One region of the Corallincola spongiicola genome, then DNA from elsewhere that is predicted to be linked to it. Evidence: predicted binding sites of a transcription regulator. Region 1 holds the regulator's gene; each other region holds the start of a gene.
What was found. The regulator ArgR, encoded in region 1, controls arginine synthesis, uptake and breakdown. The targets are predictions, from matches to a motif close to ANTGAATANNTATTCANT.
Positions count from the first base shown of each region.

Region 2: the regulator ArgR is predicted to act here: its motif matches at 3,940-3,957, upstream of EXY25_RS09095 (oxaloacetate decarboxylase subunit gamma).
Region 3: the regulator ArgR is predicted to act here: its motif matches at 1,100-1,117, upstream of EXY25_RS03010 (citrate synthase).

Region 1 is NZ_SHLY01000004.1:148,454-153,455, forward strand. Features, by position in the region: gene rpmA (50S ribosomal protein L27) at 1-34, opposite strand, end outside; gene rplU (50S ribosomal protein L21) at 54-365, opposite strand; gene ispB (octaprenyl diphosphate synthase) at 638-1,609, shown strand; gene mdh (malate dehydrogenase) at 1,676-2,605, opposite strand; gene argR (transcriptional regulator ArgR) at 2,874-3,341, shown strand; gene mnmL (tRNA modification radical SAM protein MnmL/YtqA) at 3,351-4,295, opposite strand; gene ggt (gamma-glutamyltransferase) at 4,373-5,002, opposite strand, start outside.
Region 2 is NZ_SHLY01000002.1:765,582-770,583, forward strand. Features, by position in the region: gene alaS (alanine--tRNA ligase) at 1-1,541, shown strand, start outside; gene EXY25_RS09070 (aspartate kinase) at 1,559-2,785, shown strand; gene csrA (carbon storage regulator CsrA) at 2,917-3,111, shown strand; tRNA gene EXY25_RS09080 (tRNA-Ser) at 3,280-3,372, shown strand; tRNA gene EXY25_RS09085 (tRNA-Arg) at 3,388-3,464, shown strand; tRNA gene EXY25_RS09090 (tRNA-Arg) at 3,520-3,596, shown strand; gene EXY25_RS09095 (oxaloacetate decarboxylase subunit gamma) at 4,041-4,283, shown strand; gene oadA (sodium-extruding oxaloacetate decarboxylase subunit alpha) at 4,300-5,002, shown strand, end outside.
Region 3 is NZ_SHLY01000001.1:692,299-697,300, forward strand. Features, by position in the region: gene sdhA (succinate dehydrogenase flavoprotein subunit) at 1-51, opposite strand, end outside; gene sdhD (succinate dehydrogenase, hydrophobic membrane anchor protein) at 48-398, opposite strand; gene sdhC (succinate dehydrogenase cytochrome b556 subunit) at 392-766, opposite strand; gene EXY25_RS03010 (citrate synthase) at 1,227-2,510, shown strand; gene EXY25_RS03015 (hypothetical protein) at 2,579-3,274, opposite strand; gene EXY25_RS03020 (Trm112 family protein) at 3,595-3,783, opposite strand; gene lpxK (tetraacyldisaccharide 4'-kinase) at 3,770-4,780, opposite strand; gene msbA (lipid A ABC transporter ATP-binding protein/permease MsbA) at 4,780-5,002, opposite strand, start outside.

The sequences.
Region 1 (5,002 bases):
TTCGGGTACTACCGCCTGCTTTTTTATGTGCCATCTGACTCTACTCCTGAAACTTAAGCACTGATGCCAGTGATTTTGACTTCAGTGAACCACTGACGGTGGCCCATCTGCTTACGAGAGTGCTTACGACGACGGAACTTAACGATCTTGACCTTAGCGCCACGACCGTGAGTTACGATTTCAGCAGTAATTTTGCTGCCATCAACGTAAGGTGCTCCCACCTTAATATCTTCACCGTTTGCTACCATCAGCACTTTATCGAATTCGATAGTAGCTCCGGTCTCCGCGTCCAGCTTTTCTAAGCGAACGGTTTGCCCCTCGGCTACACGGTGTTGCTTACCGCCACTTTGGAAAACAGCGTACATGGTTATAACTCCGCTGGTATACGCGCCCTAGCATCGACATTTCATTGTTGGTCGGCTGGACACGATTTACTAATCACAATAGGGCGCGCATTCTACTTAAAAGATAACCAACGATCAAGGCTAATTTCAGTTTACTGAGCCATATCTCATTCAAGCCAGATAAGGCGCGACATCAGGCTGTTGTAGTGCAACATTTAGCGCTAGAATCTGGCCTTTCTATAGTCCGTAGCAAAATTGCCGCCAATAAAAATAACAACCCTCTCAGGAGCGACATGAATCTCGAGCAAATTCGGTTACTTGCCGAAGACGATATGCAGCAAGTAAACCATGCAATTATGGAGCAGCTCAGCTCTGACGTGGCGTTGATCAATCAACTTGGCTTTTACATCGTCAATAGTGGCGGCAAGCGGCTACGTCCTTTGCTAACCACCCTTGCCGCACGCGCGGTTGGCTATGATGGCACACAACACCAAACCCTCGCTGCAATCATAGAGTTCATCCATACTGCCACCCTGCTCCACGATGATGTGGTTGACGAATCAACCATGCGCCGTGGCCGCAAGACCGCTAACGCCATGTTCGGCGATCAGGCGAGTGTGCTAGTCGGTGACTTTCTCTATACCCGGGCATTCCAAATGATGGTGACGCTGGACTCAATGCGCGTTATGCAGGTTCTCGCGGATGCCACCAATGTGATCGCAGAAGGTGAAGTGATGCAGTTGATGAACTGCAACGATCCCGATACCGATGAAGCGCGCTACATGGAAGTGATCTACTGCAAAACCGCTAAATTATTTGAAGCCGCGACTCACTTGGCGGCAGAGCTGGCTGGCGAATCTGAGAGCAATAAGCAGGCAATGGCGGACTATGGCCGTTATTTAGGCACTGCGTTCCAACTGATTGATGATCTCCTCGATTACACCGCTGACGCCGATGCCCTAGGTAAAAATCTAGGAGATGACCTAGCAGAAGGTAAACCGACCCTGCCGCTGATCCGCGCCATGCAAGTCGGTACTGAAGCACAACAGAAGATCATTCGTCATGCCATCGAACATGGTGCCGAAGTAGAGCAATTACCGAATATCGTCGCAGCCATTGAATCAACCGATGCCTTTGCTTATACCCGTCTACGAGCCGACGAGGAAGCGATGAAAGCGGTAAAGGCACTGGATTGCCTCGCCGATAGCGAATACAAAAGCGCACTGATCGCGCTGGCACGTATTGCAGTGCAACGGGATCACTAATCTGCTCAACAAACAAGTATTAAAAAAGGCGCCTTCAGGCGCCTTTTTTACTTATTGTCGTCTGGCTTAGCCAGCAAACTCAATGCCTTTCTGGATATCACCTTGCAGCGTATCCATCATGCCTTCCAGCGCCGCTTGTTCAAACGGGCTAACGTCACCATATGGCAATACAGTTTCAATGCCTTCGGCACCCAGTTTAACTGGCTGGGCAAAGAACTTGGTATGTTCACCAGGGCCTTCAACATAAGCACATTCAATCACAGGCTCACCCTGCATCGCTTTCACCAGCGACAGGCAGAAGCGTGCTGCTGCTTGTCCCATAGACAAGGTAGCAGAGCCACCACCAGCTTTGGCTTCAACGACTTCAGTACCAGCGTTCTGAATTCGATCAGTCAAGGCGGCAATCTCTTCGTCTGAGAAATCCAAGCCCAACTGCGACAACAGAGGCAGAATGGTGACACCGCTGTGACCGCCAATAACATTGATGTTCACTTCTTCCGGGTTTAACCCTTTGGCTTCAGCAATAAAAGCTTCGGCGCGAATAACATCCAGCGTTGTTACACCAAACAGTTTCTTCGGATCGTAAACACCAGCTTTCTTTAGTACTTCGGCAGCAATAGCAACCGTAGTATTCACTGGGTTAGTGATAATACCGATGCAAGCCTTAGGGCACTGCTCGGCAATCGCTTCAACCAGGTTCTTAACGATACCGGCATTGAAGTTAAACAGATCGGCGCGATCCATGCCCGGCTTGCGCGGCACACCGGCAGGGATCATCACAATATCTGCACCTTTCAGAGCATCATTGAGGCCATCCTGACCGTAACCTTCAATCGCTACCTGTGTTGGGATATGGCTGAGATCTTTAGCAACACCTGGCGTTACTGGTGCAATATCAAACAACGCTAATTCAGAGCCTGCAGGTAATTGAGTTTTTAATAACAGCGACAGTGCTTGGCCGATTCCACCAGCAGCACCTAATACAGCGACTTTCATGTGGGGTTCCCTTCTTGTGGAGAATCTTAGGAGACATAGCTTTCCAACCCAGTACAGGGCTGCAAAAACATTAATCCAAGGAGGGGATAAATACAATCAATGTCACACAACTCAGATCACGGATTGAACCCGTAACAGATAGTGCGCGACAAGCGTAAACCATTAGTGCCAAAATAATTGCCCAGCTGTGATACGGGCAGCTTGCAGGATATTGCAATTTTATGCAGAATGACTGCATAACTTTTTCAGAAGATAACCTTTCGACGACATGAATTACGGTAAGCAGGAAGACTTGGTCCGCTCGTTCAAGAACCTGTTGAAGGAAGAGTGTTTCGGCTCCCAAGGGGAGATAGTTAAAGCGCTGCAAACGCAAGGCTTTATCAATATCAACCAGTCGAAAGTTTCCCGCATGTTAAGCAAGTTTGGCGCAGTAAGAACACGCAATGCCAAACAAGAGATGGTGTACTGCCTACCTATCGAACTCGGCGTCCCAACCACTTCTAGTCAGCTTAAAAACCTGGTTTTAGATATCGACAACAACGAAGTCGCTATCGTTATCCGTACCAGTCCTGGGGCTGCTCAGCTGATTGCCCGACTATTAGACTCATTAGGCAAAGCGGAAGGGATACTCGGCACCATCGCCGGCGATGACACTATTTTCATTACGCCAACCAACGTGAAAGAGATAAGCAAAACGGTCAGCGCCGTCAAATCTCTGTTCGCTTTTTCCAGCTAACTCAGTGCATTAAATCGACTCAGGCAAGGCAGCACGAAAAGGCGCTGCCGTTGCGCTTCCCTGCCCCCCTTCCGCTGCCAATATTGCTTGAATAGCTTGCGGCCCTAGCCAACGATCCTCACACCAATCAGGTGCCAGTAACGTGGGCGGACGGGCGTGAGCCGACACCCGATGGAAGACCACCTGCGCAGGGGTCGCCTGGATCATCTTCGCTGCTGTTTCTGCATAGCTTTCTAAACTAATAGTTGCCAAGCGGTCAGCACGCCACGCTTTCGCCATCACGCTCCCCTCAACAATGTGCAATGGATGCAGCTTTAGACCATCCACTCCTACCATCAGCACTTTATCCAAGGTCTGCAAAGCATCTTGCTGATCTTCACCTGGCAAACCGACAATAAGATGAGTGCATACTTTTAGTCCATAATGTTTGGCTCGTGCGACAGCATCTTGGTAGGCAGCAAAATCGTGGCCACGATTAATTCGCTTCAGGGTTTGATCATTCGCCGTTTGCAACCCCAGCTCCAGCCAGATCTCTTGACCCTGAGCCTGATACTCCGCCAACATCCCGAGCACACCATCGGGCACACAATCAGGACGGGTACCGACACACAATCCAACAATATCTTTCGCCGCCAGCGCCTGATCATACAGCTTTTGCAGTTGAACCTGCTCACCATAGGTACTGGTGTACGCCTGAAAATACGCCAAATAAGCATCCGCTTTACGCTTTAATTCTTGCTCGCGCAGCTGCAACTGTTGAGAGATAGGTGCTGCACGAGCTGTTTCATCGACAAAAGAAGCTACATTACAGAAAGTACAGCCCCCTCGGCCAAGGGTGCCATCGCGATTGGGGCAGCTAAAATCACCGTGCAGTGACAGCTTGCGGATCTTGCGACCAAACTGCTGCTTCAGATAGTAACCAAAGCTGTGAAAAAGTTGAGGAGTATGCTGCATAGCGGCGCCATTGTAGGCGCCGCCAAGGAAGTTGTACTGTTTAGGATCAAACCTACAGGCTAAATCATCAACCGAGATCAGTAGCCTGCTGCCTGCCCATCCTTGCGACTTTCGGAAGCACCGTAGTAAACGCCGGTTGCAAGATCGCGCATGATCGCCTGATAGCCACCGTAAGGACCTGACTCCTCTTTTAAGGTATGCCCCATCTGCAGCAGTGTACGGCGAGTACCAGCAGAAAAACCGTTCTCCAAACTAACATGCCCGCCATCTGTCATCTGTTCGCCTGTGGGCTGACTGGAGCCGGTATGCAAAATACGTGGCGCATCCCCCGCCTCCTGTAGATTCATACCAAAATCGATCATATTGACCAGGATCTGCGCATGCATCTGTGGCTGAGTTGCGCCGCCCATCACACCATAACTGAGCCAAGGCTTGCCCTCTTTGGTCACAAAGGCAGGAATAATAGTATGAAACGGGCGTTTGCCAGGCGCGTAACTATTAAAATGCCCTTCCTGCAGACTAAACAACTGACCGCGATCTTGCAGTACAAAGCCGAGCTCAGGCGGTGTCATCCCCGAGCCCATGCCGCGGTAGTTACTTTGGATCAACGACACCATGTTGCCATCTTTGTCTGCGGTGGTCAGGTAGATAGTATCACCGTGGTACAGCGCTGGGTTGCCAGCATCCAAGCGCTGACTGGCGCGTCG
Region 2 (5,002 bases), on a different contig from region 1:
AAGAGCAATTTGCCCGCACTCTGGACCGTGGATTACAGATCTTAGATGATGAGCTAGCAGCGCTGCAGGGTGATGTGGTGCCTGGCGAGTTGGTTTTCAAGCTATACGATACCTACGGTTTCCCTGCTGATTTAACGGCAGATATTGCCCGTGAACGCTCGTTGACCATAGACCAAGCTGGGTTTGATGTTGAGATGGCGGCGCAGCGTAAACGTGCACAATCAGCGAGTAACTTTGATAAAGATTATAACGCCGACCTAAATATCAGTCATTGCACGGAATTTGTCGGCTACGACAATCTGACTATGAACTCAAAAGTGATAGAAATACTGACCAAAGCTGGCGAGTCAGTCAAAAAATTAAAGGCCGGAGAAGAGGGTATTGTGATTTTGGATAACACCCCTTTCTACGGTGAAAGTGGTGGTCAAAAGGGCGATATCGGTTCGCTGCGGATGAACGATGGCGCATTTGCTGTGACTGATACGCAGAAGTCGAGTAAAGCTATTGTTCATAATGGTTATGTTGAATTTGGTGAGATATACGTTGGCGAAGAGCTAACCGCTGACGTCGATGAGCGTCATCGAAAAACAACCGCACTTAACCACTCTGCTACTCACCTATTGCATGCTGCTTTACGCCAAGTGTTAGGCGAGCATGTTCAGCAGAAGGGCTCACTGGTTGGGCCGGAACGCCTGCGTTTTGATTTTAGCCATTTTGAAAGTCTGAGTATTGGGACTCTTCGCCAAATAGAACACCTCGTTAATCAACAGATTAGACGGAATAACCCGGTGACGACGCAGTTGATGAACCTCGACGAAGCGAAGAGCGCTGGCGCAATGGCACTGTTCGGCGAGAAGTATGAGGACGATGTACGTGTCGTTGGTATGGGTGAGTTTTCCACCGAACTCTGTGGTGGTACACACGTTGAACGAACCGGCGATATCGGCTTTTTCAAAATCACTACAGAGGCTGGGATCGCAGCTGGGGTGCGGCGAATCGAGGCGGTTACCGGACAGGCCGCGATTGACATGATGCATGCCATCGGCAAGCAGATGGAAGAGATGAGTACATTGGTTAAGGGTGATAACCATTCTATTGCTGATCGTGTTCGTCAGACCGTCGATCGTATGCGCTCACTGGAAAAAGAGGTTGAGCAACTCAAAGCTGAGCTTGCCAAACATAAAGGCGCAAGCTTGACCGATGAGACGATTGATATCAAGGGCGTCAAAGTGCTTGTCAGCCAGTTAGATGGAGCAGACCCTAAGAGCTTACGCGGTATGGTGGATGACCTTAAAAACCGTCTTGGTTCTGGTGTTGTTGTTTTGGGTGTTCCGGGCGACGGTAAGGTGAGCTTGATTGTTGGGGTTACAAAAGATCTGACTGGTAAAGTCAAAGCTGGTGAACTGGTGAATATGGTCGCACAGCAGGTCGGCGGTAAAGGTGGTGGACGTCCAGATATGGCGCAGGCTGGTGGCAGCGATGCGGCAGCTTTACCTGCTGCCTTAGCGTCCGTGAGCCCTTGGCTGACTGAACGACTCTAGAGCAAGGAGCAATAAGCGTGGCACTGATAGTTCAAAAATTTGGTGGTACTTCGGTTGGTACTGTTGAACGCATCGAAGCTGTTGCGGAGCGCGTTGTGCGGCACCGTGCCGCCGGCGACGATGTCGTGGTGGTGGTCTCAGCTATGTCAGGTGAAACTAATCGCCTGTTAGGCTTAGCCAATGCGATTGATCCCGATGGCTCAGCTCGTGAGCTCGATGTTCTGGTTTCCACAGGCGAGCAGGTAACGATTGCCTTACTGGCAATGGCCTTGAATAAACGTGGCTGTGCTGCGCAGTCTTTTACCGGAGATCAGGTTAAGATCTTAACTGACGATTCCCATAGCAAAGCACGCATTTTAGATGTTGAACATAGCTTACTTAATCAACGTCTTGGTGAAGGCGTTGTGCCTATCGTCGCAGGGTTCCAGGGCGTAGATGAGAATAACAACATCACCACCCTTGGCCGTGGCGGTTCAGATACCACGGCGGTGGCGATAGCCGCTGCAATAAAAGCTGATGAGTGCCAGATCTATACTGACGTGGATGGTGTATATACCACTGATCCGCGGGTTGAGCCTTCGGCACGTAAGATGAATACCATTACCTTCGAAGAGATGCTGGAGATGGCAAGCCTGGGCGCCAAAGTGCTGCAGATCCGTTCAGTTGAATTCGCCGGTAAATACAATGTACCACTGCGCGTGCTGTCTAGCTTCGAAGAGGGGCAAGGCACGCTGATCACCTATGAGGGATTGAATATGGAGAAGCCGCTGGTATCGGGCATTGCGTTTAATCGTGATGAAGCACGGTTAACTATACTGGGGGTTCCTGATCAGCCAAATGTTGCTGCTTCAGTGCTCGCACCTATAGGCAAAGCGAATATCGATATTGATATGATCATTCAGAATGCGGTAGGTGATAACACAGCAGACTTTACTTTTACTGTACACCGGAACGATTTTGCACGCGCAAAGGCTATTTTAGACGAAACTTGTGCAAAGTTGGGAGCTAAAGGGGTGCAGGGCGACGATCATATCGCTAAAATCTCCGTGGTGGGTGTGGGTATGAAGAGCCATGCTGGTGTTGCTGTGACGATGTTTGAGTCGCTTGGCGATGAAGGAATCAATATTCAACAGATTTCGACATCAGAGATTAAGATCTCGGTGTTGGTTGAAGAAAAATATTTAGAATTGGCTGTGCGAACCTTACATGCAGCCTTCAATCTGGATAAAGAGCCGGTGCAGTAGTCCGTTGCTGTTAAGAAAGTTTAAACTTTTACTAGCTAATCGTTGTCTATAAGCTAAGTTAATAATAATCCTGAGTTTTAAAGGCGCCCCAGAGTGGCCACTCAGAGTTTAAGGAATGAAGGAGCAAGCGAATGCTAATTTTAACTCGTCGAGTTGGTGAGACCCTGATGATTGGTGATGAAGTCACCGTGACGGTATTGGGTGTTAAAGGTAATCAGGTTCGTATCGGTGTGAATGCGCCGAAAGAGGTCTCTGTGCATCGCGAAGAGATTTATATGCGTATTCAGGCTGAGAAGGGTGATGATGAGGGTAATCAGAACTACTAGCCTGCGAATAGATTAGACAAAGCCGACTTCATGTCGGCTTTGTTCGTTTTATGGCAACAAAATGTTCGATTTTTGCACGTATAAGTGAAAACTCGATTGAAGTACCAAAAAGCTCCCAAAAAGTGTTTGACATAAGCGCCAGTTTCATTAGAATTCAGCGCCACTAAAGGTGAGGTGGCCGAGTGGCCGAAGGCGCTCCCCTGCTAAGGGAGTATGGGGTTTGTAGCCCCATCGAGGGTTCGAATCCCTCCCTCACCGCCATTAGTTTGATGTAACGCGCTCGTAGCTCAACTGGATAGAGTACCTGGCTACGAACCAGGCGGTTGGAGGTTCGAGTCCTCCCGAGCGCGCCATTAACTAAACAGTTTCAAAATTGATGTACTAGACTATGTCAATTGCACCGATTACGCGCTCGTAGCTCAACTGGATAGAGTACCTGGCTACGAACCAGGCGGTTGGAGGTTCGAGTCCTCCCGAGCGCGCCATTATTCAGAGATGCCCAACAGAGATGTTGGGCATTTTTGTATCTGGCTTATACCTTCCTCGCAATGCCTACCTAAGAGTTTGTTGGCTAGAGTTACTCTTTCGCTGATGAGCATTATCTGTTGCGGTAGATGTTCTATTGCCCTGAACAAATGTGCGTTTGCCCGCGGTTTTATCACTTGCTCGAAAGTTAACCATTTGCTTTTGATCCGCGTCATTCGTTTGAATGGCGAATGAGGCTAGCGTGGGTGCGAGAAATAGTGTCAAATGTGTCAGATAGCTTTTGCATAGAAAATTACAGTTTTGTGTGACTATTGCCCTGAAAACGGTATTTATGCGTGTAAAAGTGACTATCTATGCACATCTTGTTTGATTTTTACAATATGTCATGGTACTTCTAGGCAATATCGTCAGGAAACTGAAAATTAATTACAGGATGAGTTCTGATGACTAGTATCAGCGAACTGTTACTGGAAGCAGCAGGTATCATGGCTGTTGGCATGATATTCGTATTTTTGTTCTTAAGCTTACTCGTGGTTGGCGTGAAGTTACTTGCGCGATTTGCCGGTGGGCCTGAACCTTTGACTGCGAATGCGACGCCGCCCCCCCAAACTACTGGGGTAAGCCCCGACGTTGTCGCGGCGATCTCTGCTGCCGTGCACAAATACCGGAATACGACCAAGGACTAACAAGGAGCGATCCTGTATGAAAAAGCCACTAGCCATCACTGATGTGGTGCTTCGTGACGCCCACCAATCATTGCTTGCAACCCGTTTGCGTATTGAAGATATGCTGCCTATTGCTGAGAAGCTGGATAAGGTTGGGTATTGGTCAATAGAATCATGGGGCGGGGCTACGTTTGATGCCTGTATTCGTTTCCTTGGTGAAGATCCTTGGGAGCGCCTTCGTCTGTTGAAAAAGGCGATGCCAAACACTCGCCAGCAGATGCTATTACGCGGGCAAAACCTATTGGGTTATCGTCATTACGCTGATGACGTGGTAGAGAAGTTTGTTGAGCGAGCCCATGCCAATGGTATGGATGTATTCCGTATCTTTGATGCGATGAACGATGTTCGTAACTTCCAAACGGCAGTGAAAGCGGCGGTGAAGGTCGGCGCACATGCTCAAGGTACCATCTCTTACACGACTAGCCCTGTGCATACGTTAGATACTTGGCTTGATATGGGTAAGCGCCTTCAGGACCTAGGGTGTCATTCAATCTGTATTAAGGATATGGCGGGGTTATTGAAGCCTTACGAGGCTGAAGAACTGATTGGCCGCTTGAAAGAAGAGTTAGAACTGCCACTGGCGTTGCATTGTCATGCGACTACAGGACTGAGTGTCGCCACCCATATGAAGGCGATTGATGCTGGTATCGATATTCTCGATACGGCGATCTCTTCTATGA
Region 3 (5,002 bases), on a different contig from region 1:
ACCACCGGCGCCGATGACGACGGCATCGAATTCAAATGTTGGAATGCTCACTTGACCCCCCAGAGAATAAACAGACCTGCGGCGACGTAAGCAACTGCAGTTAAATTAATGAAGAACTGTAATGCGGCACGCAGCGCCGAGCACTTTATGTAATCAGTTAACACTTGCCACATTCCGATCCAGCAGTGCACAAGCAGACCGATTAATGCGAGAAAAGTGAAAACCTTCATGGCTAATGTGCTGAACAAGCCGTGCCATACGCCGTAGGTCATCTCTGGTGTAAAAAGAGCAAAACCGACAATAAAAATCGAATAGAGAGCTAAAACAATCGCCGACGCACGTAACAAGACAAAGTCATGCACGCCACTTCGGCCTAACATAGCAGCATTAGTTACCATACCCATACCCCCGCCAAAACAGACAGAACAGCGGTGAGCGCAAAACCTACATGGGCAGAGCGAATACCACTTTCGAGTTCTTCAAAATATCCAAGATCCTGTAATAAGTGACGAATGCCACCGACAAAGTGATATGCCAGCGCTGTCAGAATGCCCCACAGGACAAAACCAACAAACCAGCCATCAATCATCGCCTTTACTTCATTAAATCCGGATTCTGAGGTAAGAGAAATATTTAGTAGCCAAAGTAGAATAGCAATCGCAACAAACATAATGACGCCACTGACGCGGTGCAATATCGACGCAATGGCCGTCGCTGGAAAGCGAATTGTTGCTAGGTCTAAATTAACGGGTCTTTGTTTTTTCACATCCGACTCACTCGGCCCTTAAGAGCCTCTATTTATTTTTTTAATGTCGTATTTTTTTACGCCCTAACCATCATATTACTTTCGGGATATAAAGTTATTACCCCAAAAATGATATGCGGATCACATTTTAGACAAACAGTTGTTTGAAAAGCACCATTTTGGCGCGCCAAAGCCGCATTCTGCCTACGTTTGAGGGCGTAGTGTGGGCAGTATATCCACGACATTTTTTTATTACAATTCTTTAAATTTTGATTTGTATCAGGGAGAATTCTATTCACCTCTGAAATAGATCTTTGTTTCAAGAGATGTTGTAATCAGGTACTAACTTGTAAAAATGATAAATTATGCATCCAAGACGGGATTTAATGCATAGATAATTGACAGCTGCCCTATGCAGCGGTTAATAATACTGCGCTTAATTTTGGGAGCATCATACAATTCCAATAAGGAGAATCCTGAAATGACGGAGAAGAAAGCAGTTCTTCACGTCGGTGGCCAGGAGATAGAACTCCCCGTGCTTTCCGGTACCGCGGGCCATGACGTAATAGATATCAGAACCCTCGGCAAATATGGTTATTTCACATTTGACCCAGGTTTTCTTTCGACCGCATCGTGCGAGTCTACGATCACCTTCATCAACGGTAGTAAGGGCATCCTGCAACACCGCGGTTATGCTATCGACGATTTAGCGAACAACGCTAGCTATCTCGAAGTATGCTATCTGCTGTTGTACGGCGAACTGCCCAATGCAACGCAATATGCAGAATTTAGCCGTATTGTTTCCGAACACACGATGCTGAATGAACAACTCACACGATGCTTGCAGGGCTTCCGCCGAGATGCGCACCCGATGGCTATCATGTGTGGCATGGTTGGTACCATGTCAGCCTTCTATCACGACTCATTGGACATCACCAATGAACGTCACCGTGAGATCGCAGCCTACCGACTGATCTCTAAAATGCCAACAATCGCCGCAATGTGCTTTAAGTACAATGTCGGTCAGCCATTCATGTACCCTAGAAATGATCTCGGCTATGCAGAGAATTTCCTTTACATGATGTTCGCTACACCGTGTGCAGAATACACACCAGATCCTATCGTTGCTAAAGCGATGGATCGAATATTTACCCTGCATGCTGATCACGAGCAGAACGCTTCAACATCGACCGTTCGCTTGGCCGGCTCCTCTGGTGCTAATCCGTTCGCTTGTATCGCGGCAGGTATTGCTTCTCTATGGGGCCCAGCTCATGGTGGCGCCAATGAAGCTTGCCTCAACATGCTTGAAGAGATCGGTAATGTTGACCGCATTCCTGAGTTTATCGAACGCGCGAAGGATAAAGATGATTCTTTCCGCTTGATGGGCTTTGGTCACCGTGTGTACAAGAACCATGATCCACGAGCAACTGTGATGCGCGAAACCTGTCACGAAGTTCTCGATAAGTTAAAGATCAAAGATCCTCTGCTTGATGTAGCGATGGAGCTTGAGCGGATCGCGCTGGAAGATGAATACTTCGTTTCGAAGAAACTCTACCCTAACGTAGATTTCTACTCTGGTATTATCTTGAAAGCGATTGGCATTCCGACAAATATGTTCACAGTAATTTTTGCGCTGTCACGCACGGTTGGTTGGATAGCTCACTGGAATGAAATGATGAGTGACGCAGGCCAGAAGATCGGCCGTCCACGCCAGCTATATATCGGTGAAATAGATAAAGGATTCAAATCAACAGAAGAACGTTGATTGGTCTTGCTCAAAGATTAAAAAAGGCAGCTTCGGCTGCCTTTTTTGTCTAAAAAAACCAGTGATGGTTAACCGATCCAACTGAGGTAGACCCCAGCCAAAATAGCAACAACAGCCACAGAGCTACGACGCCAACACCAATGAGAGCAATGCAGAACTCTTTGCTGCACGCGATAGCAGTTGGCTAACACCAAAGCAGGCAACGACATCGCCAGCAAAATAATAATCCGCAAACAAAACACAATGCAGGTCAGCAAACAAGAAAGATAGAAAGCAAGCTGAAAACGATTTGGATCACTCACCCCAAACAACTGCAGGTCCTTGACAAAACCGAACAACATTCCAGGGTGAAGGTCGACCATCCAATCCAACAATAGCAGTGGCCAAGGCAACAGAATGCACACCATCAACAGTGGCTTACCGGAAAAAAACTCTTTCTTAAATTCACCCGGAAATTGCAGAGACGCCCAGAGAATACAAATAGTAATAGTTAAAACAACATAGGCCGTAGAAGGTATAACATGGGCCGAAATTGCCCCCAACAGTACCGAAAGCAGTATGAAAGCTAGAAAACCAATAAAAATCTTTCCATACTGCAGGCTTCTGCGAACACGCATCAACTCTTCACTCTTCCAACACAGCATTTTCCCTCGCGTCAGAGAGTCAAAATAGCGCCTGCCGGAATGATTTCTTAATGCAACTTGTTTGGCCAATACCACTACGCCCACAACCGTTAACAACATTCCGGTAATCGCTTCAACCATATTTTATTCCTAAAACAATATAAATATCTGACAGCTAGCTTTGCTGTTCTGCTATCGATATAGCAAAGCCGCAACCTGCGACGCCCTATTCAGGAACACCAAAAAAGGTGATCTACGTCACTATGCCTTGATTTGGCTCATCGGTCTACTATTGGTTAAAAAATGACTCATAAACAGATAGTCGCCGTGCTATACCGGCAGCTAACTTGCCGGATATTGACTGAATAGTTAGGGTAAGCAAGCTCTGAAGTTATAAAACAACTGAATAGATAGCTAAAGACTAACTGAATATATTACGCAGCTTGTGGCAACGTTTGATGTTATCCCGCCATCTCAGCTTCAGTCGCGGTGCGCGCCTCACTTTCTAGCAACACGGGTATGCCATCATCAATAGCAAACACCAGCTTATCAAACCGGCAAAGTAGCGCGTCTTTGCTTGGAGTAAATAGCAGCTTTCCCTTACAACAAGGGCAAGCGATTATTTCTAATAATTTCTTATCTTTTAACATGGTTAACTCTGTCTTCCTGGTTAATCCTATCGCATAACTGCGACAAAAAATGATCTGGTAGCTGCGCAGAGATGGGTAAATACCACAAATTTACGTGACCGTTGCTTTGACACTTAACTGCGTCCTTTTCAGTGACCAGCAAACAGGCCGCCTCCCCCTGAAGTTGAAGCAGCAATTCCGGATTGAATCCACAGTGATCTGCTAGTGGTGTCTCTTTGACTACATTGCCGCCGAGCTGAGTCACCAATGAGAAAAACCTTTGTGGATTTCCTATGCCTGCCGCTAAAGCGAGAGAGCCCAGCTGCTCGATTGGTACTTGCTCAGCTTTACCATCAACAGGTGCGGGGGGATCAGGTTCAAGTAACATCTGGTAGCGCCCCTTTGCTTCGGTACCCAGCTCACCACCATTTTGAATAATAAAATCCACTTCCGAGAGACGCCGACTCGTTTCCCGTAAAGGGCCAGCAGGCAACAACAAACCATTACCTAATTGCCTGTCACCATCTATCACAGCGATCTCAATGTGCCGCCCCATACGGTAATGCTGAAGCCCATCATCACTGATAACCAGGTCGACGTCCGTACTGTGCAGCAGCAATTCTATCGCTGCCAACCGATCTGCACCAACGACCACTGGCACGCCCGTCCGGCGAGCAATCAACAGTGGTTCATCACCAACCTCTTCTGCTCGGCTATCGGCTTGCAAATGGTATGGGTAAGTCGGCGCATTGCCACCATATCCTCTCGACACAACACCGACACGATAGCCCTTTTCCGTAAGGTGTTCACAAAGCCAAATAACCAGTGGGGTCTTGCCTGTGCCTCCGACACTGATATTGCCAACGACTATCACCGTAACCTTTGGCTCGACTTGGCGATAACGGCAAATAAACCAACGCCGTAATCGGCTTATCATGTAGAACAGCGCAGAAAAAGGAACCAATAGTTTGGGCCATAGGCTGCCGTCGTACCAGGCTTTAGGAAGTGGTGACAGCATTAATCACCAAATTGCATTTTATGGAGTTGAGCGTACGCACCATCTTTCGCAAGCAACACCTCATGAGTGCCCTGTTCGATGATCCGACCACCATCAAGTACGACGATCTTATCGGCGTTCTGAATGGTTGAAAGCCGATGGGCAATGACCAGACTGGTGCGGTTAGCCTGTAGCGCCTCCAAAGCCCCCTGAATATGACGCTCACTCTCAGTATCGAGGGCG